One region of the Arthrobacter sp. J156 genome, then DNA from elsewhere that is predicted to be linked to it. Evidence: predicted binding sites of a transcription regulator. Region 1 holds the regulator's gene; the other holds the start of a gene.
The links. Region 1 encodes Rex, which represses fermentation and respiration genes when NADH is low (regulators of the CRP and FNR family bind a similar motif). Its sites were predicted from a motif close to CTTGTGAANNNNTTCACAAG; they were not measured.
Positions count from the first base shown of each region.

Region 1 (14,639 bases):
CCAACATCTGACAAGGCGAGTTCCCGGGCCTGAACACGCAGGATGACGGGTTCCTCACCACGGCCCCGGTCCGGACGTTCGAGCCGAACGGATTCGGCCTGTGGCAATCGGTCGGGAACGTGTGGGAATGGTGCCCGGACTGGTTCGATCCGGACTACCACCGCCACTCACCCGGTGCCGCGCCGGCCGGTCCGGACCAAGGGCAGGCCCGTTTGGGTTGCAGATCCTGCGCCTTCCAGGCTGCCGAAGCCACCTGATCTGCAAGGCAGACCCGTGGGATCCCCTAGACGCCTGCGTAGGAATGCAGGCCGTTGAAGTAGAGGTTCACCACGGTGAAGTTGAAGATGATGCAGAGGTAGCCGATGATGCTGAGCCAGGCCGAGCGCGCGCCGGTCCAGCCCCGCGTGGCCCGCGCGTGCAGGTAGCCCGCGTAGACGACCCAGATGACGAAGCTCCAGACCTCCTTGGTGTCCCAGCCCCAGTATCGGCCCCAGGCGGCTTCGGCCCAGATGGCCCCGGCCATGACCGTGAACGTCCACATGACGAACGAGATCGCGTTGACGCGGTAGGCGAAGTTCTCCAGCGACGCGGCAGAGGGTACCAGGCGCAGGAACGGCAGCTTGTCCGGCTTCCCGGCGGCCAGGGCGTCCTGGCGGCGGTGCTGGATCAGCTGCAGTACGGCCATGGCAAACGTGATGGTGAAGAGGGCCGAGGCGAGGACCGCGATGGAGACGTGGATGATGAGCCACGGGCTCTGCAGCGCCGGAACCAGGTGGGCCACGGGCGTCGGGAAGCCCATCGTCGCCCCGCACAGCATGAGCGTGACCAGGCCGATCACGAACGTCCCCATGAACCTCAGGTCCTTGCGCAGCAGCACGCCGAGGAACACGAGCGCCACGACGAGGGCGCCGGTCGAGAGGAACTCGTACATGTTCCCCCACGGCATGCGTGCGGCCGCGATGCCGCGGGAGACCACGGCGGCCAGGTGCACGACGGCGGCGATCCAGGTCAGCGAGACGGCCACCTTCGCGGCGAGCCGCCTCGCGGCACCGTCGGTGTAGTCCATCGACTCGTGCACGAGCGCTCCGTCGGCCCCGATCAGGCCGTCCTCGGTCCCCTCGCCGGCGGACGCGGCGCCGGAAGGCGGGCCGTCCGGCGTCGTCTCCGGGCTGGCGCCCACGGTACCGGAACCCGCCGCTCCGGCGCCCGCGGCCTGCACGTGGCCGGCGTGGGCGAGCTGGCGCGCCTCCTCGGCGAGCGAGCGGGACTCGAGCTCTCGGATCGTGCGGCTGGACTTCGCCAGGTCCCAGGCGAACGCGATGAACGCCACGGCGTACGCCAGCGCGGCGAGCAGCATGAACAGGTCGCTGTAGGCGCCGAGGTCCTCGTTGATGGTGGGCATCGTCGTTGCTTCTCCTAGACTGGCACGCGCTCGGCGCCGGTGAATTCACGCTCGAAGAGCGACTGCAGTTCGCGGGCCTCGGTGGCGAGTCGCGGATCCTCGCCGCGGGCCAGCAGTCCGTATTCAAGGATACGCCCGTGCTCACCCGAGCCGCCGTCGCCTCCGTCACCCTCGCCGCCGTCCTCCAGGATCTTGACCCAGGCGCGGCGGCGCGGCGTGAAGAGCGACACGGCCAGGCCCAGGAGCGCGAGCGCCGCGAAGACGGCCACGGGGACCTTGGCGGGGTCGTGGTGGATGTCGAGGGCGACGTAGCGCTTGAGCCCGTCGAAGCTGATGGAGCCGTGGCCGTCCGGCAGCTCGATCGTCTCCCCGGGATTGAGGACCAGGCCGCCCGCGTCGAGGGTCCGGCTATTGAGCTCCGTCAGCTCGTCGGTGTCCAGGACGTAGACGTTCTGCGGCGCCCCGTCGTCGAGCCCGAGGTCCCCGAAGTAGGAGTTCAGCTGCAGCTGCGGCAGCGCGGGGCTGGGGTCGAGGGAGATGCCGACGCCGTCCAGCACGCCCGCCGTGGGCAGGAACAGGCCGACGAAGCCGAGCTGCTCGGGCCGCGCGTCGGGCACCTTGGCCACCATCAGCGAGGTGTAGACGCCGTCCTGCGGGACCGCGATGACGGGTTCCTGCAGGGCGATGTCGCCGTTGCCGTCGCGGACCGTGATGACGGGGGCGTAGCCGTTGCCGACGAGGTAGACGTCCGAGCCGCCGATGCGCAGCGGGTGGTTGACGCGGATCTGGCGCGGGGTCTCCTCGCCGCCGGGCGTGTCCGTGGTGCGCACGCTCGCGTTGAAGTCGATCGGCTGGCCGAAGTGCGTGCTGGACTCGCGGTCGAACGTGACCTCGAACTTGTCCAGCGCCACCGTGAACGGGCTGAGCCGGTCGACGTCGACGGCGGTTCCGGGCGAGAGCGCGTCGTAGGCGACGGCCGTGTTGACGAAGGTGTCCCCCTCGACGAGGATCCGCTGGCCGTTGTAGCCGAACGCGCCGCCGACGGCCACGCCCGCGAGGATCCCGATGAGGGAGGTGTGGAAGACGAGGTTGCCGATCTCCCGCACGTAGCCGCGCTCGGCACCGACGGAGGCACCCTGGGCGCCGTCGCGGACCTCGGTGCGGTAGCCGCGCTTCTTCAGCAGTGCGGCGGCGCGGGCCGCGGTCTCGGAGGACGACGCCGGGGCCGCGCCGGGTGCCAGGGCGATCCTTCCGTGCTCCGGCAGCCGGGACAGGCGCGCCGGGGTGCGCGGCGGCGGGGTGCGGAGCGCCTGCCAGTGCTTCTTGGCCCGGGGGATGATGCAGCCGATCAGGGAGATGAACAGCAACAGGTAGATCGAGGAGAACCAGACGGACGAGTAGACGTCGAACAGCTGGAAGCGGTCGAGCCACTCCCCCAGCACGGGCTCGTTCTGCAGGTACTGGGTGACCTGTTCGGGGTTGACGCCGCGTTGCGGGAAGAGCGAGCCGGGCACGGCGGCGACGGCGAGCAGGAGCAGCAGGAACAGGGCCGTGCGCATGCTCGTGAGCTGCGTCCAGGCCCAGCGGATCATGCCGAGCGGGCCGAGGGCGGGCAGCGCGGCGTCGGCCTTGGCCTGCGCCGTGGCGGAACGGGGCTTCGTGTCTTCTGCCATCAGATGGGCAACCTCACCTCGTTGGCGAACCAGTTCTGTAGTTGCATCACCCAGGTGTCCCACAGCCCGCTGACCATGACGAGTCCCAGGAGGATGAGCATGCCGCCGCCGGCCAGCATCACGGCGCGCTGGTGGCTGCGGAAGAAGCGCAGGGCGCCCATGCCCCGGCGCAGGCCGAGGGCGATCAGGATGAACGGCACGCCGAGGCCCATGCAGTAGGCGAACGTCAGCAGCCCGGCGCGGCCGAGGTCCGGGTCGGCGCCGCTGCTCATGAGGATGACGGCGGAGAGCGTGGGGCCGATGCAGGGGGCCCAGCCGAGGCCGAAGACCATGCCGAGGACGGGGGCCCCCCAGAGTCCGGCGGGTGGGCGGGCGTGGATCTTGCGGTCGCGCTGGAACCAGCTGAAGCCGCCCATGAAGACGACGCCCATGAGGATCACGACGACGCCGAGGATCCGGGAGACCCAGTCGCTGTTGAGCGTGAACCAGCTGAGGATCTGGGTGAAGAGGACGCCGACGGTCACGAACACGGCGGTGAAGCCGAGGACGAACAGGCCGATCCCGGCGACCATCCGCCCGCGCTTCTGCTCGGCGAGGTCGACCCCGGTCAGCCCGGTGACGTAGCCGAGGTAGCCGGGAACGAGCGGCAGGACGCACGGCGAGAGGAAGGACACGAGCCCCGCGAGGACGGCGATGGGCGCGGCGACCAGGAGGGAGCCGTCGAGGGCGATCTCCGCGAACGGGTTCGCCTGCGCGGCCAGCCCCGGGCCGGTCGTGACGAGGGCGGGGATCACGCGGGCTCGGCGACGCGGTCGGCGATGAGCGTCTTCAGCGTGGACTTCTCGATGGCGCCGAGCACGCGCGCGGCGACCCGGCCCTGCTTGTCGAGGACGAGCGTGGTGGGCACGGCGCGCGGGTTCACGTACTGGGTCAGGCCCATGAGGATCGACCCGGTGGTGTCCGGCGCGGACGGGTAGGGGATCTTGAAGTTGCGTTCGAAGGCCTCGGCCGTGGCCTTCTGGTCCCGGACGTTGACGCCCAGGAAGTCGACGCCCTGGTCCTGGAACTCCTCGTAGAGCTCGACGAGGTGCGGCGCCTCGACGCGGCAGGGGGCGCACGCGGCGTACCAGAAGTTCAGGACCGTGACGCGCCCGACCCAGGCGGAGGAGTCGATGTCCGTGCCGTCGTAGAGCGTTCCCGTGAGGCGCACCGGTTCACCGCGCGACTCCGCCGCGTATTCCTGGACGGAGCCGTCGCCGGCGATGTAGTTCTTGTTGTCGCCTTCGCGGGCCTGCTTCGCGAGCGGGTCCTCGACCGCGCTGCACGCGGCCAGGGGGACGACGGCGGCGAGCAGCGCGGCGGCGCGCAGGACGGTGCGGCGGCCCGGCTCGGGGGAATCGGATGGGTGGGCAGGGGTCATCGGGTCAGGCTCCAGGGAGGTTCGCGGCGTTGACCAGGAGGTCGGCGCAGGGTTCGGCGTAGCGGACCGACGAGAGGGCCTCCCCCTCGAAGTCCAGGCTGGTCACGGAGGCGAGAGTGCATTCGCGGCGACGCGGATCGTGCCAGAGCCGCCGGCCTTCGGCCGCCAACCGGGTCACCCAGATCGGCAGCTGGTGGGCGACGAGGATGACCTCGGCGCCCGGCCCCCCCTGTGCCACGGCGGCGTCGCGGTGTTCCCGCACGGCGGCCATGACCCGCTCGACCTGGTCCCGATAGGGCTCCCCCCAGGACGGACGGAAGGGATTGACGAGGTAGGGCCACAAGCGGGGGTCGCGGAGGCGCCCGGCCATGTGGGACATGCCCTCGAAGTGGTTGCCCGCCTCGACGACGCGCTGCTCCGTGCCGAGTTCGAGCCCCAGGGCGCGGGCCGTCGGGGCGGCCGTCTCCTGGGCCCGCAGCAGGGGCGAGGCCGCGATCGCGACGATGTTGGCTCCGGCGTCGCGCCGCTGCGCGAAGTATTCGGCGGCGCGGTCGGCCATTTCGCGGCCGAGCCCGGAGAGCCGGTAGCCCGGCAGCCGCCCGTACAGCACCTTGTCCGGATTGTGGACTTCTCCATGGCGGAGCAGGTGGACGGTGGCGGTGGGCATGCCTCCAGTGTCTCAAACCTTTGCGGGCTGGCCTAAATGCGGGCCGTGATTCCGGTCGCGCTCCGCTCTGGAAGACGGGGTGGGCCTTCCCTAGAGTGGAGGGACGAACGACGCACGACAGGTGAGGCACCACGGCGGCACGGGTCCACGGCCCGGGGCAAGGAGCACCGCGATGAGGATCCCCGAGGGCATCACGTCTGGACGGTGGACGCTGGATCCGACCCACTCGGAGGTCGGCTTCACGATCCGGTACGCCGGGATCAGCAAGGTGCGGGGCCGCTTCACGGACGTCGAGTCCGTGATCTCCGTCGGTCCGACCGTGGACGACTCCGCCCTCTACGCGGTGATCCAGGCGGTGTCCTTCGACTCCCGCGACCCGGCGAGGGACACCCACGTGCGCAGCCCGGACTTCTTCGACGTGGAGCGCTTCCCGACCCTGGGCTTCACGGCGACGTCGATCACGGGCGACGGCCACGAGTTCCTGCTGACCGGCGACCTGACCATCCGCGACGTCACGCGCGCGGTGGAGCTCTCGGTCGAGTACGCCGGCACTGCCGTGGATCCGGCCGGCGTGGTGCGGGCCGGTTTCTCCGCCGAGACCGTCATCTCCCGGAAGGACTTCGGCCTGACGTGGAACGCGGCCCTCGAGGCCGGCGGGGTCCTCGTCGGGGACAAGGTGACGATCGTCCTCGACGTCGCCTTCATCCGCTCCGGATAGCGGCACCACTGGCGCAATCATCCTCCACATCATCCTTGGTGATGATGCCCCCCGGCCGGGCCCGGCGGCTACTGTGGGATTCAGAACCACCAACGCCCAGGAGGAATCATGAGCACTCCCGAGAACAACCCCGAGGTCCCCGAGCCCCCGCGCTACGGGCAGCGCCTTCCGCAGCCCGGCCAGGACGGATCCGGCCAGGGGGCCGGACAACAGGGGCAGCAGCCCGCGCAGCAGCCGGGCCAGCCGCAGCAGGGCGGCGCCGCCGGCTCGTACCCCCCGGCTCCCCCGCAGTCCTACGGCCAGCCGGGGCAGCCCCCGGCCGCACAGCCCGGCCAGTACGGCCAGCCCGGCGCCTACGGACAGGCCGGACAGCAGGGACAGTCGGGGCCCTACGGACAGCCTGGCCAGGGCGCACCGTACGGGCAGCCGGGCCAGCAGTCCTACGGCTACCAGCAGCCGATGCCCGGGAGCGCCGGTTTCGGCGCGCCCGCCGGCCCGCTCGAGCGGCCGAAGGAACTGAACATCTCCTTCTGGCTCGTCCTCGCCGCCGGCGCGCTGACCCTCGTGTCCGGACTCGTCCTGCTGCTGATGCCCTCCTCCGCCCTCGAGACCGCCATCCAGGACGCCTTGACGATGCAGGGCTCCGCGACCCAGGACGAGCTCGCGGCGGCCGGCGTCGACGCGGCCGCCCTGGCCTCCATGACCCGGACGGTCGGCTTCGTGGTCATGCTCATCGGTTCGGGCATCTACGCCCTGCTGGCGTTCTTCATCCGCAAGGGCAGCAACGGCGCCCGCATCACGGCCACGATCCTCGCCGGACTGTCCGTGATCGGCCTCTTCGGCGCCGACGTGCTGACGCTCGTGGTCATCCTGGTCGGCATCGCGGGCGTCGTGTTCGCGTGGCTCAAGCCCTCGAGCAACTACATCGCGGCCAAGAAGGCCGCGAAGCACCAGGGCTTCGGCGCCTGACGCCGGGGCACCGACCCCGCCGGCCGAAGCGCCGGCCAATCACCGACAAGGCGGCCGGACGGAGTAATCCGTCCGGCCGCCTTGGCGTTCGGGATCCACAGGCTAGAGGTGGCTGCCCGGCGTCGTCGCGTAGTAGGCCAGGAGCTGCAGCTCGCGGGCCATGTCCACCTTGCGCAGGACGACGTCCGGCGGAACCTGGAGGACGACGGGGGCGAAGTTGAGGATGTTGCGCACGCCGGCGGCGACGAGCCGGTCGCACAGCTCCTGCGCGGCCGCCGCGGGCACGGCCAGGACCGCCATGTTGATGCCCTCGGCCAGCACGGCGTCCTCGAGGCCCGCCGCGTCGGCGACCACGAGGTCGGCGTAACGCCGCCCCACGAGGGAGGCATCGGCGTCGTACAGCCCCACCAGACGGAAGCCGTTCTCGCGGAACCCCGCGTACCCGGCCAGCGCGCGGCCCAGGTTGCCGGCGCCGACGATCCCCACGCGCCAGTCGTTGTTGAGCCCGAGGGTCGTCGCGATGGAACCGGCCAGCTGCATCACGCCATAGCCCACGCCCCGCCGGCCGAAGCTGCCGAGCATCGACAGGTCCTTGCGCAGGATCGCCGGGTTGACGCCCGCGGCATCGGCCAGGACCTCCGAGGACACCGTCTCGAGCCCGGCGGCGCCGAGGCGCTCGAGCACGCGCCGGTAGAGCGTCAGGCGTTCCAGCGTCGCCTCGGGAAGCGTCTTCTCCGCCGGCCTCATGCGCCCAGGAGCCCCGCGAGCCGCGCGGGGTCGATGACCCAGAAGTCGCGCTGCACGCCGTCGATCATCAGCACCGGGACCTCCTCGCCGAAGCGGTGCCGCAGCTCCGGGTCGTCGTCGATCCCCCGTTCCGTCCAGGGCACGCCCAGGCGGCCGCACACCTCGTCGAGGGTGGCACGGGCCGCGGCGCACAAGTGGCAGCCCTCGCGGGTCAGCAATTCGACGACGGGCGCCTCGGCACGTGCTTCCATGCCGACTAATCTACCGGCGGACCGGCCGCGCACGGGCACGGACGGCGCCCGGCCCGCTGTGGCGCGTGCCATAGACTGGGGCCATGCCACAGCCGCCCGCCGGCCGCACCGTGCCCTCGCCCGTGCGCCCGATGACAGGAGCAGAGGCCGCCTTCTTCGACGTCGACAACACGATGATGCGCGGCGCGAGCCTGTTCGCCGTCGCCCGGAAGATGTATGCGCGCAAGGCCTTCAGCCTCCGCCACGCGGCCTCCTTCGGCCTCAAGGCCCTCTGGTACGCGGTGCGCGGGGAGCACGTCGGCGACATCCACGCCGTGCGGGACCAGGCGCTCGCCCTCGCCGCGGGGGTCCTCGTCGACGACTTGTCGAGCCTGGGCGACGAGGTCTACGACGAGTTCATCGCCTCCAAGATCTGGCCCGGAACGCGGGCCCTCGCGGACCAGCACCTGCGCGCCGGGCGTCGCGTCTGGCTCGTGACGGCCACGCCGCTCGAGGTCGCCACCGTGATCGCGGACCGGCTCGGGCTCTCCGGGGCGCTCGGCACGCAGGTGGAGCACACCGACGGCGTCTACACCGGCCGGCTCGTGGGAGAGATCCTGCACGGCCCCGCGAAGGCCGTCGCCGTCGCCCGGCTCGCCGAGGAAGAGGGGCTCGACCTGGCGCAGTGCTGGGCCTACAGCGACTCGTCCAACGACCTTCCGCTCCTGGAGGCCGTGGGGCATCCCGTGGCGATCAACCCGGACGCCAAGCTGCGCCGCCACGCCGTGCGCAACAACTGGCCCGTCTACGACTTCAGGACCGGCCGCCGCGCCGCGACGTGGACGCTCAAGGCGGCGACCGTGTCCGGGGCCGTCTACGGACTCTGGCGCGGTCTGGGGCGGGTCCGCGGCCGCTGATCCGAGACCCCGCCGGGCGCTGGCCCGGGGGCGTCCCCGGGGCGGTCCGGCACCTGCCGTGATCGCACGTCGGGGAGAACGACGGCGGGGCCGCACCCTCGAGAGATGCGGCCCCGCCGTCGTCATCACCTGCCGCGTCGGCGGCCGGCGCCTACTTCTTGTTGCGGCGCTGGTGGCGGGTCTTGCGAAGCAGCTTGCGGTGCTTCTTCTTGGCCATACGCTTGCGGCGCTTCTTGATCACAGAGCCCATTGGTTCCTCACAAACTTCAGATTCGGTGGTTGCGTTCCCGCCGCAGACGGTCGGACTGCAACCAACACGGACGTTAAACGTTCCTTAACAGGTTACCTGCTCCGCGCGGCGGCCCTGACCACTTCCGGTCAGGCGGTCTCGGAGGCCCCGTCGATCCGGGCCTTGCGCAGGTAGTCCTCGACGGCGGTCTCCGGGACGCGGTAGGAGCGGCCGAAGCGCACCGCGGGCAGTTCCGCCGAGTGCACCAGGCGGTACACGGTCATCTTGGAGACGCGCATGACCTCGGCGACCTCGGCCACCGTCATAAAGCGCGCGTTCGCAAAGTTCTTCGCGTCAGCCATCCCCGGTTCTTCTCCTGCCCTTGGACAATTCCCCCACCGCACAACGGCGTTCGCATGTCCCCGATGGGATGCCGTCTAAGGGGCAACTCTAGTGGCAGATGGGGCGATTGTGAAACCTCGGCTCCACCGTGTGGACACGATCGGGCGGCTCCGGGCGCCCTCGCGGCCCGGACGGCGGAGCGATGCCCCTTGATGTGAGCCGCACCACGGGTCTAGAGTGTGGTCTAACCACACGCTGTGGTCTTACCACAAGCGATCCGCGTGCCACGCCTCCAAGGAGAGTCCATGACCACCCAGTCCGTGACCCAGCAGCCGGCAACCACCGAGGACACGGCCCGGCAGTCCGCCGCCGCGGCGTCGGAGCCGGCCCCCCTCCAGTCCCCGGCCCCGGCGCGTCCGGGTGCCGGGGACGCCGTTCCGGCCGACCGCCCCGTGCCGCCGGCGCTGCGCCGCCGCGTTCCGAAGTACTCGGACCTGGCCCCGCTCATGCAGTTCAAGAAGCCCTCCTTCGGCAACGCCTCCCGCCTCGCGGCGGCGCAGACCATCGGCGATCTGCGGGCCCTGGCCAAGCGCCGGACGCCCCAGGCTCCCTTCGACTACACCGACGGCGCGGCGGAGGCCGAGGTCACGCTCAACCGGGCCCGTTCCGCGTTCTCCGAGCTCGAGTTCCGCCCCGGCATCCTGCGCGACGTCTCCCACGTGGACCTGAGCACGGACATCCTCGGCGGCACCTCCCGCCTTCCCGTCGGGATCGCACCGACCGGCTTCACCCGCATGATGCAGTCGGAAGGAGAATACGCGGGATCCCGCGCGGCCGAGGCCGCGGGCATCCCCTACACGCTGTCCACGATGGGCACGGCGTCGATCGAGGACGTCGCCGCCGCCGCGCCCGCGGGCCGCAACTGGTTCCAGCTCTACCTGTGGACGGACCGCGAGAAGTCGCGCGAGCTGATCGACCGGGCCGCGCGCGCCGGCTACGACACCCTCATGGTCACCGTGGACACGGCCGTCGCCGGGGCCCGGCTCCGCGACGTGCGCAACGGCATGACGATCCCGCCGTCGCTGACGCTCAAGACGGTCCTGGACGCGTCCTACCGGCCGGCCTGGTGGTTCAACTTCCTGACCCACGAGCCCCTGACGTTCGCCTCGCTGTCCCGCTACACCGGCACCGTCGCCGAGCTGATCGACTCCATGTTCGACCCCTCGCTGACCTACGACGACCTGGACTGGCTGCGCGGGACCTGGAAGGGCAAGCTCGTCGTCAAGGGAATCCAGACGGTCGAGGACGCCCGCAAGGTGATCGAGCACGGGGCGGACGGCGTCGTGGTCTCCAACCACGGCGGCCGGCAGTTGGACCGCGCACCCGTGACCCTGCACCTGCTCCCCGAGGTCTCGGCCGCCGTGAAGTCCGTCAACCCGGACGCCGCCGTCATCCTCGACACCGGCATCATGAGCGGGGCCGATATCGTCGCCGCGCTCGCCCTCGGCGCCGACTTCACGCTCATCGGCCGCGCCTACCTCTACGGGCTCATGGCCGGCGGGCGCGCCGGCGTGGACCGCGCGCTGGCGATCCTGGAGAAGGACATGAAGCGGACCCTGGCGCTCCTCGGCGTCTCCCGGCTCTCCGAGCTCACGCCGGAACACGTCCGCATTCCGCGGCCGTAGCGCGCGGCGGTCGCGCCGGCCGCACGACGCCGATCGGGCCCGAGAGCTAGATGACGCCGAGGGCCAGCATCGCGTCCGCGACCTTGACGAAGCCGGCGATGTTGGCGCCCGCGACGTAGTTCCCCGGCTGCCCGTAGGCCTCGGCGGTGCGGGCGCAGTCATCATGGATGGAGACCATGATCTGGCCGAGGCGCCGCTCGGTGTGCTCGAACGACCAGGCGTCGCGGCTCGCGTTCTGCTGCATCTCCAGGGCGGACGTCGCGACGCCGCCGGCATTGGCGGCCTTGCCCGGGCCGAAGAGCACGCCGGCCTCCTGGAAGATCTGGGTGGCCTCGGCCGTGCAGGGCATGTTGGCGCCCTCGGCCACGGCGAGGACGCCGCGCTCCACGAGCCGCTTGGCCGCCGTGGCGCCGAGCTCGTTCTGCGTGGCCGACGGGATCGCGACGGTGGCATCGACGTCCCACACGTTGCCGTCGGCCACGTAGGCCGTGCCGTTGCCGCGCCGCTGGGCGTACTCGCTGATGCGGCCGCGCTCGTTCTCCTTGATCTGGCGCAGCAGGTCCACGTCGATCCCGTGCTCGTCCACGATGTACCCGGAGGAATCGGAGGCGGCGACGACGAGGGCACCGAGGCTCTGGGCCTTCGCGACGGCGTTGATCGCGACGTTGCCGGAGCCGGAGACGACGACGCGTTGCCCGTCCAGGCTCTGCCCGCGGGTCTTGAGCATCTCGGCGGCGAAGAGGACGGCCCCGTAGCCGGTGGCCTCCGGGCGCACGAGCGAACCGCCCCAGCCGATCCCCTTGCCCGTCAGGACGCCTGACTCATAGCGGTTGGTGATGCGCTTGTACTGGCCGAACAGGTAGCCGATCTCCCGGCCGCCCACGCCGATGTCGCCCGCGGGGACGTCGGTGTACTCGCCGATGTGGCGGTAGAGCTCCGTCATGAACGACTGGCAGAACCGCATCACCTCGGCGTCGGACTTGCCGCGCGGATCGAAGTCCGAGCCGCCCTTGCCGCCGCCGATCGGCATGCCGGTCAGGGCGTTCTTGAAGACCTGCTCGAAGCCGAGGAACTTGACGATGCCCAGGTAGACCGAGGGGTGGAAGCGCAGGCCGCCCTTGTAGGGGCCGAGGGCCGAGTTGAACTCGACGCGGAAGCCGCGGTTGATCCGCACCTGGCCCGAGTCGTCGGTCCACGGCACGCGGAAGATGATCTGCCGCTCGGGCTCGCACATGCGCTGCAGGATCGCGGCGTCCATGTACTCGGGGTGGCGGCGTGCCACGGGCTCGAGGGTCTCGAAGACCTCGTTGACGGCCTGGTGGAACTCGGCCTCGCCGGGGTTCCGGCGGAACACCTCGTCCCGGATGCTTGCCAGATGCTGGTCCACTCGTGCTCCTCCTTGCGGCGCGGTGCGGCTCCCCGGTGCGGGCACCGGGGGACGGTCTCGGTCATCGAGCTTGCCACGCGGCGCCCGGACGGGGCGCGCCGGGCTGCAACAATGCCCGCGCGGCACGTAACACCCCCTGGCTCAGCGGCGGCGTCCGAAGCGGGGCTTCGGGAGCTTGTCGAGCAGGTCCTGCGCGCGGCCGGTGACCTGCTCCACGGTGCGCCCGACCGTCCGCCCGATCTGCTGGGCGCCGGCGGCAGCCTCGCGGGAAGGCACGACGCCGGAGCCCGGCACCGCGGCCGGCCCGCCGGAGGCGGGACGTGCGTCGGGGTCGTCCGCGGCACCGCCGGGGGCCGAGGCGGCAGGGGCGGCAGAGGCGGTGGCGCCCGTCGTCCCGACCGGGCCGGCCGCCTCCACGCCGGCGGGGTCGTCGGCGGCCCGGGGGCTGAACCGGGCGATCCACTCCGCGGCGGGTTCGAGCGGGGCCAGGTCGATCCCGTAGAAGCGCCGCTGGCCGACGGCGCGCGTCGTGACGAGCCCGGCCTCGCGCAGGACCTTGAGGTGCTTGGAGACCGTGGGCTGGCTGACGCCGAGGACCTCGACGAGCTCGCCGACCGAGCGCTCCGCGCCGTGCAGCTCGTCGAGGATGCGTCGTCGGGTCGGTTCAGCGATCACGGGGAAGACATCGGCGGCCATCCCATCACCCTAACCGCATATACGCCGCGGGGCATTCTTCGCTACGCCGTCGTGACGCGGAAGCGCCCCTCGACAGGGGAGCTAGTCGAACCAGGGGTCGAGGCCGAAGAGGGGGAAGACCTCCTTGCGGGTGGCCATGACCGTGCGGTCGACGGGGTCGGCGGGGTCGTAGCCGACCTCCCACGAGCGCCACCACAGCTCGGCGTCGTCGTTCATCCACTGCGGGGCTTCGCCGTAGCGCTCCTCGACGTAGCTGCGCCACGGGGCCGGGACCTCGGTGCGCAGCGGGACGGGGCGCCCGGAGGCGATCGCGACGAGGTGCGCCCAGGCCCGGGGCACGACGTGTGTGATGTTGTACCCGCCGCCGCCCGTGGCGATCCACCTCCCGGCGCACAGCCGTTCGGCGAGGTCGGCGATGTCCAGCATGTTCTGCCGCTGGGCGTCGACGCTGAGGCGGAGGTTGGTCAGCGGGTCCTTGGCGTGGCCGTCGCAGCCGTGCTGGCTCACGATCACCTCGGGTGCGAAGGCGGCCGTGATCTGCGGGACGACGGCGTGGAACGCGCGCAGCCAGCCGGCGTCGCCCGTCCCCGCGGGGACGGCGACGTTCACGGCCGTGCCCGGCGCCCCGGGGCCCCCGGACTCGTTCGCGAAGCCCGTGCCCGGGAAGAGGGACATCCCGGACTCGTGGAGGGAAATCGTCATGACGCGGGGATCGTCCCAGAAGATCGACTGCGTCCCGTCGCCGTGGTGGGCGTCGACGTCGATGTAGGCCACGCGCTGCACGCCGCCGTCGAGCAGGCGCTGGACCGCCAGCGCGGCGTCGTTGTAGATGCAGAAGCCGCTCGCGGCGGATCGGGAGGCGTGGTGCATGCCGCCGCCGAAGTTCACGGCGTGCACGGCACGGGAGTCCAGGATCGCGTCGGCCGCGAGCAGGGAGCCTCCGGCGAGGCGGGCGCTGGCCTCGTGCAGTCCCGGGAAGAGCGGGTTGTCCTCGGTGCCGAGCCCGCGGGCCGCGTCGGGGACGTCGGGGTGCTCGCTCGCGCGGCGGACGGCGGCGATGTAGTCGGCGTCGTGCACGAGCCCCAGTTCGGCATCGTCCGCGACGGACGGCTCCGCGAGCGAGACGGTCGGCGCCTCGAGGACCCCGAGTTCGTCGATGAGCCGCTTGGTGAGGTCGAGGCGGGCCGGGTGCATGGGATGGCTGTCGCTGAAGCGGTAGGCCATCATGCCGGGGCTCCACACGAGCTGCGTGGGGGGCAACGGCGCCGTGCTCTTGATCATCACCGTTTCAGGCTAACGGACGCGCGTGTGTCCCAGCGCACGGCGGCCCCGCCGGCCTGCCACTCCACGGGGTCCGCGGGTGGTTTACTATGGTTGTCGCCAGGATCGTCCTGGCCTCCCTCCGACCGGAGCCGTCGAGCCGCCATGCCGCACCAGCCGTCACCGCACGTACCGCGCCAGCCCGGCGCGCTGGTCCGCGTCGTCGCCGCGGGCCGGGACCTCGTCGACTCCTTCGCCGCGAGCTCCCCCGCGCGACTGGCCCTCGCCGTGTTCGCC
Region 1 covers NZ_CM149650.1:2,017,305-2,031,943, forward strand. The annotation lists partial or broken gene AC0QR5_RS09160 (SUMF1/EgtB/PvdO family nonheme iron enzyme) at 1-215, shown strand, start outside; gene ccsB (c-type cytochrome biogenesis protein CcsB) at 284-1,402, opposite strand; gene resB (cytochrome c biogenesis protein ResB) at 1,417-3,075, opposite strand; gene AC0QR5_RS09175 (cytochrome c biogenesis CcdA family protein) at 3,075-3,866, opposite strand; gene AC0QR5_RS09180 (TlpA family protein disulfide reductase) at 3,866-4,495, opposite strand; gene AC0QR5_RS09185 (histidine phosphatase family protein) at 4,500-5,162, opposite strand; gene AC0QR5_RS09190 (YceI family protein) at 5,335-5,880, shown strand; gene AC0QR5_RS09195 (hypothetical protein) at 5,989-6,849, shown strand; gene AC0QR5_RS09200 (redox-sensing transcriptional repressor Rex) at 6,952-7,596, opposite strand; gene AC0QR5_RS09205 (glutaredoxin family protein) at 7,593-7,847, opposite strand; gene AC0QR5_RS09210 (HAD family hydrolase) at 7,931-8,743, shown strand; gene AC0QR5_RS09215 (30S ribosomal protein bS22) at 8,895-8,993, opposite strand; gene AC0QR5_RS09220 (helix-turn-helix domain-containing protein) at 9,122-9,334, opposite strand; gene AC0QR5_RS09225 (alpha-hydroxy acid oxidase) at 9,620-10,999, shown strand; gene gdhA (NADP-specific glutamate dehydrogenase) at 11,046-12,386, opposite strand; gene AC0QR5_RS09235 (ArsR/SmtB family transcription factor) at 12,528-13,082, opposite strand; gene AC0QR5_RS09240 (acetoin utilization protein AcuC) at 13,164-14,363, opposite strand; gene AC0QR5_RS09245 (TrkH family potassium uptake protein) at 14,508-14,639, shown strand, end outside.

Region 2 (14,639 bases), 1.3 Mb from region 1:
CTGCGAGAGGCTCCCGGGGGTTTCGGCGACTTCTTGTGGTGCCCCCAATGCCGGGGCGGACATGGTCGCGGCGAGGGCCACGCCCGCTGCCGCGGCCACGACTGCCCGGGCGAGCCGGGGCCGGTGCGAGTTTTTCATGATGCTCCTTGTTGCCTCGAGGCGGACGAAAGGGGCCCGCGCGGCCATCAGCCGCAGCACGCCCCCCGATGTGAAAGCCTAGGTGACCGGAACCACATGTCAAGGGTTCGTTTGACGATGTTTGTTGACAATCGTTCGACAACAAGGTGTGTCGAGGCGGGGAAGGCTGTCGTCAACGCGGGCGCAGCACGCAGAAGTCGTTGCCCTCCGGGTCGGCGAGGCACATCCACGGCACGTCGCCCTGGCCGAGGTCGACGTCCGTGGCCCCCAGCGACCTGAGCCGCGCCACTTCCGCGTCCTGGTCGTCGCCGGGTCCCGGCAGCACGTCGAGGTGGACGCGCCCGGACGAGGCGCCGGGGTCCACTTGGCGCACGAACTCCAGGAACGGTCCCACGCCCCGGGGCGAGCGCAGCCGCGCGAGGTCCGCTCCGGCGTCGTACGCGTCCCAGCCCAGGGCGTCGCCCCAGAACCCCGCCGTCGCCAGCGGCTCGGAGCAGCCCACCACGACGGCCGCGATCGGCCCCGTGTCGGCGTAGAGGCCGCGGGGTTCCAGGACGCAGAAGAGGTTGCCCTCGGGGTCGGCCATGACGGTCCACGGCACATCGCCCTGGCCGATGTCTGCCCGGTTGGCCCCGAGCGTCAGGAGGCGGGCGACGAGCTCCTCCTGGTGCGCGGCGGAGCTCGTCGCGAGGTCGAGGTGCGCCCGGTAGCGGACGGTCTCCGGATCCGGGACGGCGACGACGTCCACGCAGACGACGGAGGGGTCCGGCCAGTCGAAGCCGTGGGGCTCGACGTTGGCCACACCGGGGGCCTCGCTCGAGACGCCCCAGCCGAGCGCGTCCGCCCAGAAGCGGCCCAGCGCCGCCTCGTCCGCGGCCTTGAAGTTCACCTGTACGAGATCCAGTGCCATGCGGCCCGACCCTATACCTCCACGGCCCCGCGCGGGAGGGGGTGCTCGAGGGGCGCAGGAGGGAGGACGACGGCGGTGCCCGGGTCGCGTCGTCGTCCCGCTATCCCGCGCCGCCCTGCCAGAGGGCGTCGAAGGGGGCCGCCGAGGCGACGCGGTGGCGGATGCCGGTGGTCACGAAGTCCTTGGCGGTGCGCGCGGCCGCGAGCGGCGCGGCGCCCTTCGCGAGTTCGGCCGTGACGGCGGCCGCGAGGGAGCAGCCGGCTCCGGACACGGCGACCTCGCCGATCTTGGGCGCCGCGAGGAACTCGGTGGTGGTTCCGTCGTGGTAGACGTCGACGGCGTCCGGGCCGTCGAGGCGGACGCCGCCCTTGGCCAGGACGGCGGCGCCGCTGGCCTCGTGGATGATCCGGGCCGCCTCGGCGAGGTCCTCCACGGAGCGGATCGTGCGGCCGGAGAGCGACTCCGCCTCGAAGTGGTTCGGGGTGATGAACGTGGCCCGCGGCAGCAGCGTGGACTTGAGGGCCTGGTCGGTGTCCAGGGCGTGGCCGGGTTCCTGGCCCTTGCAGATCAGCACCGGGTCGAGGACGACGTTGCGCCACTCCTGGCTGTCCAGCGCCGCGGCGACGGCCTCGATGGTGGCCGGGCTGCCCATCATCCCGAGCTTGACCGTATCCAGCTGGCCCACGTAGCACGCCTGTACGGCCTCGAGCTGCTCGGCGATGACGCGGGGCTCGACGGCGGTGAAGCGGTGGTTCCAGTTCTCCTTCGGGTCGAAGGAGACGATGCAGGTCAGGGCCGTGATGCCGTACACGCCGAGCGCCTGAAACGTCTTGAGGTCGGCCTGCGCGCCCGCCCCGCCGGTGGCCTCCGAGCCGGCGATGGTCAGGGTGATGGCTGGGGCGGGAGCGAGATCGGTCGAGGTCATGGCGTCCAGTCTAGGCAGGGGATGCGGCGCCGGTCATGGTCGGGCGGCACTGCCGTCCTGCGCCGGGTTGTGCACGTGGACATCGCGCCACACGGCGGCCCGTCCGACTGCGGCGCTTGCTGCCCCGAGTGCGAGGAGCGGAAGTGAGTCCCTGATGTCCAGGCCGAACACGGTGGCGCACAAGGCCGCTGCAGCGGCTCCGGCGAGGAAGAACACGGTGACGTGGACGAGCTGGCTGCGGACGGGCCGCAGGAGGACGCCCAAGACCAGTCCGAGAGGGAAGCCGAAGACCGCGCACGCAACGAGGGCGATGAGGCAGATCCAGGCGAAGCCCGTGGCCAACGTCAGCCAGCCTTCGAGACCGTTCCCGGCGCCGCCGACTGCCGTGCCGCCGAGGAATACCAGGGCCGCCAGGACCAGGCACGCCCAGGTGGCGGCGAGGCCCTTGAGCAATGCGCCCGCTGTGAACGTCACGCGGTGGTGGTCCGGATGGTGGTCGTAGCGCCGGTGCAGGGCGTCGCCCGAGGCCGAGACCTGATCGCCGGCCCGATGCGGATCCGGATGGTTGCCGGTGGGGTTCGAAGCCATGACGCGAGGTTATCGCGGTTCACCGACGATATGGCGTCCGATCGCCGTCCGCGGCGGAGCGCACGAGCCCGATCACGTCGTCGAGAATCGCGCGCACCACCGGCAGGCGGGAGAGCACGGACAGGCGGGCCAGGAGCGGCGCCGCGTTGCGCACGAGGCGCCGCGTCCGTTCCCGGCCCGGCGAGGCGTCGTAGGCCCAGAACAGGAGGATCCCGCGCTGGACCAGCCACAGCAGTTCCGGCAGGTCGTTGCGGATCGCGAGCGGAGGCTGCGGCCGGGCCGTGGTCACGGCCTGCCGCCAGAGGCCGAACTCCTTGGCCCGGTTCACCGCCGCGACGTCCGCATCGGCGGCCTCCGGTCCAGCCCCGCCGCTGAAGGCCGCGCGGAGGAAGGCCGGCCCGAAGCCCTGGAACGGCTCGAGGGCGTCGAGGGCCGTGTCCATGACCGCGCGGATGTTGCCCTCGAGCGTGTTGCCGACGAGCAGGCGCGGCCAGGCGAGGTTCCGGTGCGCCTCCCGCGTCGCCCGGTACAGCTCCCCGGCGAGCTGCTCCTTGGACTCGAAGTAGTAGTAGGCGCTCCCCAGCGACATCCCCGATTCGGCGGCGATCGAGCGCAAAGTGGTCTTCTCGTAGCCGTGGATCGCGAAGAGCTTGGCGGAGGCATTGACCAGTTTCTGCCGCGTGTGCGCGGCCTTGGGACTCGAAGGGGCCATGTTCTGCCTTGCCGTTGCTGGGATCCAGGCCAGTCTACCGCTTTTTGAACATGTTCAAAAAATTGAGGCAAAATGACCTGCCGCCACGGCCCGTGGGAGAATCGGGGGTCAAGTGCTAATACAGCGGGCGGCCGCACCGGGGAACCGGGCGCCGCCTGGCGAACCACTTCCACGATTGGGAACCCCTCACATGGCCGCGAACACCGCCACCCCCTCGCCCGTCCGCGCCGCCTTCGCGGCGGCCGGAAGCCCCTACTTCTCCACCGCGCTGGCCCTCATGGCCGTCGTCGTGGTCCTGTCCAACATCGGCGCCACCAAGGGCGTCACCTTCGGCCCGATCGTCACGGACGGCGGCTTCTTCCTCTTCCCGCTCGCCTACATCCTCGGCGACGTCATCAGCGAGGTCTACGGCTTCAAGGCCGCCCGCCGCGCCATCATCACGACCTTCGCCCTGTCCTTCTTCACGAGCTTCTGCTTCTGGATCCTGATCCACCTGCCCGCCGCCGACTGGTACGAGGGCCAGGAGGCGCTCGCCGCCACGCTCGGACCCGTGTGGCAGATCGTCGCGGCCTCGCTCCTGGGCTTCGCCGCCGGACAGACGCTCAACTCCTGGGTGCTCGTGAAGATGAAGGAGCGCTTCGGCGAGAAGCGCCTCGTGATCCGCCTGCTCGGCTCCACCGGTGTCGGCGAGTTCGCCGACACGCTGATCTTCTGCTCCATCGCCGCCGGCGTCATCGGCATCAGCGACACCGCGACCTTCATCAACTACGTCGTCGTCGGCTTCCTCTACAAGACCGCGGTCGAGGTGCTGTTCGTCCCCGTCACCACCACCGTCATCGCCTGGTTCAAACGCCGCGAACCCAGCTACGGGGAAACGGCGCCCTCGGCGGCCTGACCGCCACGCCCGTCGCCCTCGGACGAGGCGCCGGGACCCCACCCGTCCGGGCGAGGCCCCGCCCGCCCGGACCGGCGCGCCCGGGCGCGGACCCGGCGTCGTCCTCCCCGGCCCTACTGCACCGTCCCCGCCCGGCCTTACCCTGAGGGTATGGAATTCCTCACCGCGATGGGACTGAGCTCGGCGGCGGGGCTCAACGCCTACATCCCGATGCTGGCGCTCGGCCTCATGGACCGCTTCACGGGGCTCGTGGCCCTGCCCGCGGAATGGGCCTGGCTGTCCAACGACTGGATGCTCGCGCTCCTCGGCGTCCTCCTGCTGCTCGAAATCGTGGCGGACAAGATCCCCATCGTGGACAGCATCAACGACTGGGTCCAGACCGTCGTCCGCCCCGCCTCGGGCGGGATCGTGTTCGCTTCCGGGCTCGGCGCCGAGACGGTCACCGTCTCCGACCCGGACTCGTTCTTCGCCGGGGACCAGTGGATCCCCGTCGCGCTCGGCGTGGGGATCGCGCTGGCGGTGCACCTCGTGAAGATGGTGTCCCGGCCCGTGCTGAACGCCGGAACCGTCGGGACCGCCGCCCCCGTCGTCAGCACCGCCGAGGACGGGGCCGCCGTGGGGCTCGCCGCCGCCGCGATCTTCCTGCCGATCCTGGTGCTGCTGCTGCTCGTCGGGCTCGTGGTGATGATGGTGGTCCTGGTGCGCCGCGTCCGCTGGCGCCGCGCCGCGCCCGGGGCGCCCTGGCGGCGATCGGAGCTGTAGGGGCGGGGAACCGGCGGCGCTCCCTTCCCGCGCACCTTTCGGCGTTCCTGCGCGGTTAAGCCGCGGCTCGACCCCGCTGACGTGGGCGCCCGCGTTTGCTTGAAGCTAAAAGTGCGCTGGGGCGGGGGGCTAGAGTCCCTGCGGGTCCGGGTTGCCGGCGTAGTAGTCCGCGAGGGTGCGCTCCTTGAGCTCGTAGAAGGTCCCGTCCTCGATCGCCTGCCGCGCGTCGTCGACGAGGCGCACCACGAAGCGCTCGTTGTGGATGGAGATCAGCGTGTGGCTCAGGATCTCCTTGGACTTGAACAAGTGGTGGATGTAGGCGCGCGTGTAGTGGGTGCACGTGTAGCAGTCGCACCCCTGCTGCAGCGGCGTGAAGTCCGTCTTGTAGCGCGAGCCGGAGAGGTTGAAGCGCCCGTGGGCCGTGTAGAACGCGGAGTTCCGGGCGACGCGGGTGGGGGAGACGCAGTCGAAGGTGTCCGCCCCGTTCTCGATCGCGGTGAAGACGTCGTCCGGCTCGGAGATGCCCAGCAGGTGCCGCGGCCTGTCCTCCGGCAGCGCCTCGGCGCACCAGCCCACGATCGTGCCCAGGTTCTCCTTCTCCAGCGCCCCGCCGATCCCGAAGCCGTCGAAGTCCATCGCGCCGAGGTCGGCGCACGCCTTGCGCCGCAGGTCCTCGTACTGCGCCCCCTGGATCACGCCGAACAGCGCCTGGTACGGCCTGTCCGCCCGCTCGTCGGTGAGCCGGAAGTGCTCCTCGACGCAGCGCACGGCCCACTGCCGCGTGCGCTCGAGCGCCTCCTCCTGGTAGCCGCGGGAGTTGTGCAGGGTGGTCAGCTCGTCGAACGCGAACATGATGTCCGCGCCGATCCGGTGCTGGACGGACATGGAGATCTCGGGGGAGAAGCGGTGCCGCGTTCCGTCGAGGTGGGACTTGAACCAGACGCCGTCGTCGTCGACGTTCGCGAGCCGCTCCTTGCCGGGCGCCACGGCGTCGTCCGCTCCGGAGGCGTCGACGTTCTTCATGTCGATGACCTTCTTGAACCCCGAGCCCAGGCTCATCACCTGGAAGCCGCCCGAGTCGGTGAACGTGGGGCCGTTCCAGTTCATGAAGCGGCCGAGCCCGCCGGCGGCGTCGAGGACGTCGGCCCCGGGCTGCAGGTACAGGTGGTAGGCGTTGGCGAGGACGGCCTGGGCGCCGAGCTCCGCGACGGCCTCGGGGGTGATGGCCTTGACGGTCGCCTTGGTCCCGACGGCGATGAACGCCGGGGTCCTGACCTCGCCGTGGGGCGTGCGGATGGTGCCCGTGCGGCCGAGCCCCGGCGTCCCGTCGGGCCGGGTGAGCCGGGTCCCGAGCGTGAACCCGAAGTCCGCCTGCCGCGGGTGCCCCGTGCCGGGTACGACGCCGGAGCGGGCGTCCGCGCCCTCGGCGGCGTCGGGGTCGGTCAACGGGGGGACGGGGGCGTTCGCATCTGGCACCCCTCTAGTCTGCCTCATGGCCTCCCGCGGTCCCGGCGCGGTGTTGCGTCGGCCACGAACGCGGCCCGACGCGGCGGGAGGGCAGGTGGCCGGGGATACGGTAGGCGCGTGGACAACGACAACGGCACGGGGGCGCCGAGCCCCGATCCCGTGGATCCCGCGGAGGCGGGAGCGGCCCTGCCGCGCGCCACGACGGCGGACTCCGTGGCGCCCGCTTCGGGGCCGGCCGCGCCCTTGTCCTGGGGCGCCCTCCTGCGGCTCGGGCCGGGTGACCGCGATCCGTGGATCGGCCTCCGCTGCGCCCTGGGCGTGTTCCTGCCGCTCGCGGCCCTCATCGCCGCCGACCGGCTGGATCTGGCCGTCTTCGCGGTCTTCGGGGCGTTCACCGGGATCTACGGGCGGGTACCGGGCCACCGCGACCGCCTCGCGGCCCAGCTGCGGGCCGGCACCATGTTCTGGGTGCTCATCGCTGCGGCCTGGGCCGCCTCGACCTTCCTCGTCGACCACGGCTCGGTGGGCGGCACCTGGGTGGTGACCGGCTTGACGACGCTCGTCGCCGGCGCGTGCGCTCTCGTCGCGGGGACGTGGCAGATGCGGCCGGCCGGATCGCTCTTCCACATCTTCGCGTTCGCCGCGATCGCCTCGATCCCGGCGCTGCCCCCGGCGCCCGAGTCCCTCGCGACCGCGGCCGCTACGGTCCTGCTGGCGCTCGCCCTCGGCCAGGCCGGCCGCCTGCACCCGGCCCGGCGCACGCCCTGGGTGCGGAGCGCGCCGCGGCCGATGTCGCGGCGGTACCGGATGGCGGTCCGCGTCGAGTCGCTCGGCTACCTCCTCGCCGCCGGGGCCGCCGGCGCGGCCGCCACGCTGCTCGGCCCCGTCTTCTCGGCCGGCCACCCCTACTGGGCGATGGTCGCCGCCGTCGTGCCCCTCGTCGGGCACAGCACGCGGCACCGCGTGGCCCGCGGCCTGCACCGCGTCCTGGGCACGCTCGCCGGGCTCGGCGTCATGGCGCTCGTGATCCTGGCGGATCCGAACCCGTGGATCCTGATCCTCCTGATCGGTTCGGCCCAGTTCGCCGCGGAAATGCTCATCACGCGCAACTACTTCTGGGCGCAGGTGTGCGTCACGCCCCTCGCGCTCGTGGGCAGCTCCCTCATGACGGGGCCGTCCACGGCGCTGCTCTACGACAGGATCGTCGAGACCGTCCTCGGCTCGGTGGTCGGCGTCGCCGTCGTCCTGCTGGGTTCCTCGCTCGCGCGCCGGATGCGGGACGGGGCGCCCCCGGCGCCCTGACCGGGCTCAGCCCGCAGGCGCGTCGGGGCCCTCGCCGGCCAGCCCGCGCAGGGCGTCGAGCTCGTGCCGGATCATCCGCGCGAGCTCGTCCGCGCCGAGCGTGCGCGATCCGCCGTGGGCGCGCAGGTGCAGGAGCGCCTCGAAGCGCTGCAGCCGCCACTCGCGCTCGGACTCCCGGTCCCCGGTGGCCGCGGCGCGGTGGATTTCGCGGTCGAAGAGGTTGGGCTCGTCGAGCTGGCGCTGGCGCAGCTCGGCGCCGAGCCGGGAGCGCACCGGGTCGGCCTCGACGTGGTCCGTGGCCCGCAGCGCCTCGGCGTACCGGTCGGCGGCTTCGGCGTCGCCGTCGTCGAACGCGAGGTAGGACGCCGCGGCGAGGGCGAGCTGGATGGTCTTCCAGCGGCCGAAGTTCCCGTCGAACGGCAGCTCCGTGAGGATCCCGAGCGCGCGCCAGGCGTTGGCACGGTCCTGCAGGTCCACGAGCAGCAGCCGGGCGAGCAGGCGCACGTCCTCCAAGTGGGCGCCGGCCTTGGCGTTGAAGCCCCGGCTGAGCCGGGCGATCGGCTCCAGCACTCGCTGGTCCCACGGGTACTCGCGGGCGATCTCGATCAGGACGGCCTCCGGCGAGCCGTCCTCGACGGGGATGACCGTCAGCTCATCGAGCGTGACCTCGGGCGGGGGCTCGGTGGTGTGGACGCGGATCGAGGAGCCGTAGGCGATCGTCGCGGTCTGGCCGCTCTCGAGGACGGCCTCGACGTAGGCGGGCGTGCCGAAGCTGTCCTGCACGGTGCGCACGCTCGCCACGGGAAGGCTCGGCGCGCCCGTGCGGGTGATGAAGCGGTGCCCGGGGGCGACCTTCTCGGCGCGGACGGAGCGGACGTAGCTGTTCTGTTCCACGCGGCTCCTAGCGGCACCAGCCGACGTGGGCGAGGGCCTGGCGGACCAGGTTGCCGCGGCCGCCGGGCAGTTCGTCCTGGACCTCCGGGCTCAACGCGTCCTCCGGGCTCAGCCAGGTCAGTTCCAAGGCGTCCTGGCGCGGGCTGCATTCGCCGCGCACGGGGATGATGTAGGCGAGCGAGACGGCGTGCTGGCGCTCGTCCGTCAGCCCCGTCTCCGAGGGCGAGGGGAAGTACTCGGCGACCGTGAAGGGAACGGGGCTCGCGGGCAGTTGCGGCATGGCGAACGGTCCCAGGTCCTTCTCCATGTGCCGCACCAGGGCGGCGCGGATGGTCTCGCGGTACATCACGCGGCCCGAGACGAACGTCCGCTTGAACTGCGCGTCGGCGTCCGCCGTGTAGAGCAGGCCGACCTCGCTGACGTAGCCGAGCGGATCCAGGCGCACCGGGATCGCCTCCACGTAGATGATCGGCAGCCGCTGGCGGGCCTCGTAGAGGTCCTCGTCGGACAGCCAGCCGGGGTAGGGATCGGGGGTGCGCACGCTCATAGTTCATGTTTAGCGCATCGGCTCCCCAAGAGCACGCCCCCATCCCGGCGGCGACGCAATCACGCCTCACGGCGAGGAATCCTCCGCGCCGGGAATAGTTGCCGCACTCAACGGGTTACCGTTGAGGTTCGGGCGGGCACGGCGTGATGCAGCGACCCCGGATCCATCCCGGAACCCCAGAACCAGCGCGGGCCAGCCCCGCGCCTCCCCAGAGGACCCATCGTGCAGCCCACCGCCCCCGCCAGCTCTTCGACCGCCGCGCCGGACCGGCTCGATCCCGCAGCCCGCATGACCATCGGCGTGCTCCTGGTCTCCTCGTTCGTCGTGATCCTCAACGAGACCATCATGAACGTCGCCCTGCCGCGGCTCATGGACGCCTTCGGTGTGACGGCCGACGCCGTGCAGTGGCTCGCCACCGCGTTCATGCTGACCATGGCCGTCGTCATCCCGACGACCGGCTACCTGCTGCAGCGCTTCTCGATGCGCACGGTGTTCCTCATGGCCATGGGCCTGTTCTCGACCGGCACGCTGCTGGCCGGGCTCGCCCCCGGATTCGAGGTGCTGCTCGGCGCGCGCGTCATCCAGGCCTCGGGCACGGCGATCATGATGCCGCTGCTCATGACCACCATCCTGAACCTCGTGCCGCCCACGCGTCGCGGCACCATGATGGGCAACGTCAGCATCGTCATCTCCGTCGCCCCGGCGATCGGCCCGACGATCTCCGGTCTCATCCTGCAGTACCTCGAGTGGCGCTGGATGTTCCTGCTGGTGCTGCCCATCGCCCTCGCCGCGCTCTTCATCGGCGCCCCGCGGCTGGACCGCGTGGCAGAGGCCGGCTCGACGCCGCTGTCCGTCCCCTCGCTCCTGCTGGCCGTCCCCGGCTTCGGCGGGCTCGTCTACGGACTGAGCAAGATCGGCGGAGGGCACGACGGCGGGGCCGCGCCCGGCGTCGACCCCGGAGCCGTCGCGGCCCTGGCCGTCGCCCTGCTGTGCCTCGCCGGCTTCACGTTCCTGCAGCTGCGCCTGCAGCGCGGGGACCGCGCCCTCCTGGACCTGCGCCCCTTCACCTACCGTCCGTTCACGACGGGCCTGATTCTCATGGTGCTCGCGATGGTGGCCCTGTTCGGCGTGATCATCCTGCTGCCGATGTACCTGCAGAACGTCCGCGGGCTCGATACCCTCGGCACGGGGCTGCTCCTGCTGCCCGGCGGGATCCTCATGGGCGTGCTCGCGCCGTTCGTCGGGCGGCTCTACGACCGCGTCGGCCCCCGCCCGCTCGTCGTCCCGGCGTCGGTGCTGCTGACCCTGGTCCTGGCCGGCTACACGCAGCTCACGGCGCAGACCCCGGTCTGGGCGCTGGTCCTCGCACACCTGTTGATGTCGCTGAGCTTCGCGTTCCTGTTCACCCCGTCCTTCACGACGGCCCTGAACCCGCTCCCGCACCACTTGCACTCGCACGGTTCCGCCGTGCTCAGCACCCTGCAGCAGCTCGGCGGCGCGGCCGGCACCGCGCTGCTCGTGGGGATCATGGCCTCCGCGGCGGCCGCCTCGGCGGCGGCCGGATCCGGAGCCGTGGACGCCCAGGTGGACGGGTTCCGGCAGGGCTTCTTCGTCGCCGCCCTGGTGAGCGGAGCCGTCGTCGTCCTGGCCACGCAGATGCGCAAGCCGGCCGCCGAGCCGGTCCCCGCCGACGCCGGACACTAGCGCGGCCGCGTCAACCGGCCCCCGTCCGAACCGGACGGGGGCGGTGGTGCGTCCGCACCCGGCCCCCCGGCGTCGTCAGCGCGAACGCGTGGGCAGATCACGCGGATGCCCTTGGCGTTGTCCAGCATTATCTGCCCACGCGTGGGGAAATTGCCGCGGCGACCTGCTCCGGCTTCGGGTAGACCTGGTGATCTACCCACGCGTTGGGCAGGAGCGCGGAGCGTCATCCGCGGCCAGGCGACGACCCGGCGCCGCGCCCCGGCGTCGTCACCTCGAACGCAGGGCGAGCGCCGCGCCGAAGCCCAGCAGCGCGGTCCCGGTGATCCGGTCCGTCCAGCGGGCGGCCGCGGGGCGCTGCAGCCGCTCGCGGAACAGGTGCGTTCCCTGGATGATGAGCGTGAACCAGGCCAGGCCGAGCAGGTTGTGCACACCCGCGAGGGCGATCCCCATCGCCAGCGGCGCGACGCCCTCGGGCAGGAACTGCGGGATCATCGCGACGTAGAAGACGCCGACCTTGGGGTTCAAGAGGTTCGTGACGCAGCCCTTCGCCCACGAGGAGGCGAGCCGTTCGCGGGGCTCCGGGACGGCGTCGGGCGGCAGTGAACCGGGCGCCGTGGCGTGCCCCGTCCAGGCCGCGGCGCCGGGCCCCGGCGAGGCCAGGGCGCCGGGGCCCATCCGCCCGGGCCGCCGGAAGGAACGCCACAGCATCGAGCCGCCGAGGTAGGCCATGTACGCGGCGCCGGCGAGCTTGAGGACCATGAAGCCGGCCTCGGAGGCCACGAGCAGGGCCGTGGTGCCGACGGCGGCGCCGATGCCCCAGATCATGGCGCCCGTGTTGACCCCGAGCGCCGTCGCGTAGCCGTTCCGGCGCCCCGCGACGATCGAGGAGCGCAGCACGAGCGTGGTGTCGAGCCCCGGGATGACCGTCAGGAGGGCGGCTACCGCGGCGAAGGCGAGGAGGGATTCCGTGATGCTCATGCCCCAAGGCTAGGAGGGGCTGCTGCGCCGGGCACCTTATGACGACGCCGGGGCCGCACCGGCGGCGCGGGAGGCGCCGCCGGCGACGGCAGTGCAGACGCGACTACCAGGCGGCGCGCCAGTACTGCGCGGCGCGCGGGTTGGAGTCCGGGGCCACACCGAGCTCCTTCGCGGCGGCCGCCGCCCAGTGCGGATCGTTCAGGGCGGCGCGGGCGATGCTCACGCCGTCGGCCTGACCGGCGACGAGGACCTGCTCGGCCTGCGCCGCCGAGGTGATCATCCCGACGGCCGTGACGAACGAGCCGGTGCCGGCCAGGGCCTCCTTGACCGCCGCGGCCAGGGCGATCTGGTAGCCGGGCCCGGTGGGTCCGTGGTACGGGCCGAGGCCGCCGCTGGAGAGGTCGAACACCGTGACGCCGAGCTCCCGCAGCTCCCGGGCGAGCCGCACGGTGTCGGCGATCCGCCAGCCGCCGTCGACCCAGTCCTCGCCCGAGAAGCGGATGCCGAGGGGCTTGTGGGCCGGCCAGGCGTCCCGGACGGCCTCGACGACCTCGCGCACGTAACGCGTCCGGTTCTCGAAGCCACCGCCGTAGGCGTCCGTGCGGTGGTTGGAGAGCGGGGAGAGGAACTGGTGGATGAGGTAGCCGTGGGCGGCGTGGATCTGGACCAGGTCGAACCCGGCCCGGTCCGCCCTCCGGGCCGCCTCGGCCCAGTCGCGCACCGAGGCGCGGATCTCCTCGACCGTGAGTTCCCGTGGCGGCCGCAGCCCGTGCAGATCCGTGGCCGAGGGGGCGAGGGTCTCCCAGCCGCCGTCCTCGGGCGGGATGCTGCCGGTCCGGCCGCCGGCGGCGTGGTCGGGCAGCCATCCGTAGGTGGAGGCCTTGCCGCCCGCATGGGCAAGCTGCACGCCGGCCGCGGCGCCCTGGGCGTGGATGAAGTCCGTGACGCGGGTCCACGCCTGCGCCTGGGCGTCGTTCCACAGCCCCACATCGAGATCGGAGATGCGTCCCTCGGGGACGACGGCGGTCGCCTCCGCGACCACAAGCCCGAACCCGCCGGCGGCCCGGGCGCCGAGGTGCATGAGGTGCCAGTCCGTGGGGACGCCGTCGCGGGCGGTGACCGAATACTGGCACATGGGGGCGAGGAACGCGCGGTTGCGCAGCGCCAGCCCGGTGCCGTCGGTGGTGGACAATTCCGTGGGGGAGAAGAGAAGGCTCACATCCCGTGCGAACCCGGTGCGTTGGCGGCGTATTCCCGCCCGGTCCGCGCCGGCGGCGGGTCAGATGGGGAGAAGTCCCCATCGCAGCGCGTCCGCGGTCACGCTACGGTGGTCCCCGGAGGTGGATCATCAATGTCTTTGACGTATTGGTCGGTAGACGTCGCCGGCGCCAATGGTGTCATCACGGCGACCGAGACCGAGGCCGGGGAGTTCGAGGACCTCGTGACGGGGCTGCGCACTTCCATCGAGGACGCCGTCGGCGCCAGCCAGAGCAGCCTGATCTCGGGGGCGCTCCAGGACGTGCACGACGCCTATCTCGGCAAGGTCGCGACGCTGGCACACTGGCGTTCGCTCAACGTCGTCGCGGAATCCCGGAAGATCGTCCAGGCGTGGGTGGACGGGGACGACATCATGGCCGCCGACGCCCGACGCGAGATCGCCTCGGTGCCGAGCTCCGCGGAAGACGCGACGTGAGCGTGGACCTGAGCGGGCTGCCCGAGCTGCCGGATACGGCCGATCTCCGGGGCAAGGCCCGCGCCGTGAAGACGGCGGGAAGCAGGGTCGCGACGAACGCGGACCAGGCCCGGAACGCGTGGCTTCCCGTCAACGGCTTCATCGATTGCGACTACGGGGCCGAGAAGATCCACAACGCCATGGACGAGGTGCCCGGATACGGAGAGGCCTGCGAGCTGGGGACGAACGCGATCCGCGAGGCGCTGTACGGCTACTGCGAGGAGATCGACGGCATCCGCGACCGCTACAACGCCGCGGTCGCAGACTCGATGGTCTGCTACGCGGAGTCCACCGACGACGACCCGAACTACCGCGTGAACCAGGAGAAGGCGGCCCAGGACGAGGTCAATGCCGTGGCCGCTGCCCTGCTGGAAATGGAGGAGCGCTGCGCCGAAGTGATCCGCCAGGTCGATCCCGCCCACGTCCCGGACCCCGGGGTCTTCGCGAGCCCGGGATCGGCCGTCGCCTACACGGCGGCGACGACTGCCCTCGAGCACCTCCGCGTGGACCGCTACGTCTTCGACATCGTGGAGACCATCAGCATCACCCGGCTTGACGTGTCGCACCTGGAGATCCTCTTCGCCGACGGCAGCGTCCTCAGCCGGACCGAGATCAACCTGCGCCAGACGGTGATCCAGCAGCGGACCCGGATCGACGTCGTCGACGCCAGGTTCGGCATTGCGGGCGAACCGCCCTCCTGGGCCAAATGGGGCGGGCGCTTCATCGAGGGCGCCGACGTGCTGCTCAGTGCCTGGGGAAACGGGGCGGAGGAATGGAACCAGGACCTCATCGAGCACCCCGAATACACGGCGGAGGAGCGCTGGGGCAGTGCCGCCAAGTCCGCGGCGTTCGGCGCCGGTGGATCCTTCCTCGGTTCGCTCGGCGGCGCGGCGGGCGGCGCGGCGATCGGCACGATGATCTGCCCCGGAGTGGGCACCGTCATCGGGGCCGTGGCCGGCGGCATCATTGGCGGCTGGGGCGGCGAGATCCTGGGCAACACCATCGACAACTGGACCGACGGCGAGGGCGCGCTCGACGGCGTCAAGAACGCGTGGAACGACTTCTGGGGATGAGGCGCCGTTATC
Region 2 covers NZ_CM149650.1:3,297,135-3,311,773, forward strand. The annotation lists gene AC0QR5_RS15310 (S8 family serine peptidase) at 1-138, opposite strand, end outside; gene AC0QR5_RS15315 (VOC family protein) at 311-1,048, opposite strand; gene AC0QR5_RS15320 (hydroxymethylpyrimidine/phosphomethylpyrimidine kinase) at 1,149-1,973, opposite strand; gene AC0QR5_RS15325 (hypothetical protein) at 2,007-2,561, opposite strand; gene AC0QR5_RS15330 (TetR/AcrR family transcriptional regulator) at 2,581-3,273, opposite strand; gene AC0QR5_RS15335 (queuosine precursor transporter) at 3,464-4,168, shown strand; gene AC0QR5_RS15340 (DUF4126 domain-containing protein) at 4,319-4,930, shown strand; gene tgt (tRNA guanosine(34) transglycosylase Tgt) at 5,060-6,406, opposite strand; gene AC0QR5_RS15350 (FUSC family protein) at 6,515-7,699, shown strand; gene AC0QR5_RS15355 (DUF6707 family protein) at 7,706-8,593, opposite strand; gene AC0QR5_RS15360 (NUDIX hydrolase family protein) at 8,601-9,140, opposite strand; gene AC0QR5_RS15365 (MDR family MFS transporter) at 9,429-10,844, shown strand; gene AC0QR5_RS15370 (LysE family translocator) at 11,112-11,822, opposite strand; gene AC0QR5_RS15375 (NADH:flavin oxidoreductase/NADH oxidase) at 11,926-13,041, opposite strand; gene AC0QR5_RS15380 (DUF6507 family protein) at 13,174-13,515, shown strand; gene AC0QR5_RS15385 (hypothetical protein) at 13,512-14,627, shown strand.
Region 2: AC0QR5_RS15335 (queuosine precursor transporter) is a predicted target of Rex. The motif match lies at 3,315-3,334, and genes of this name have one in related genera.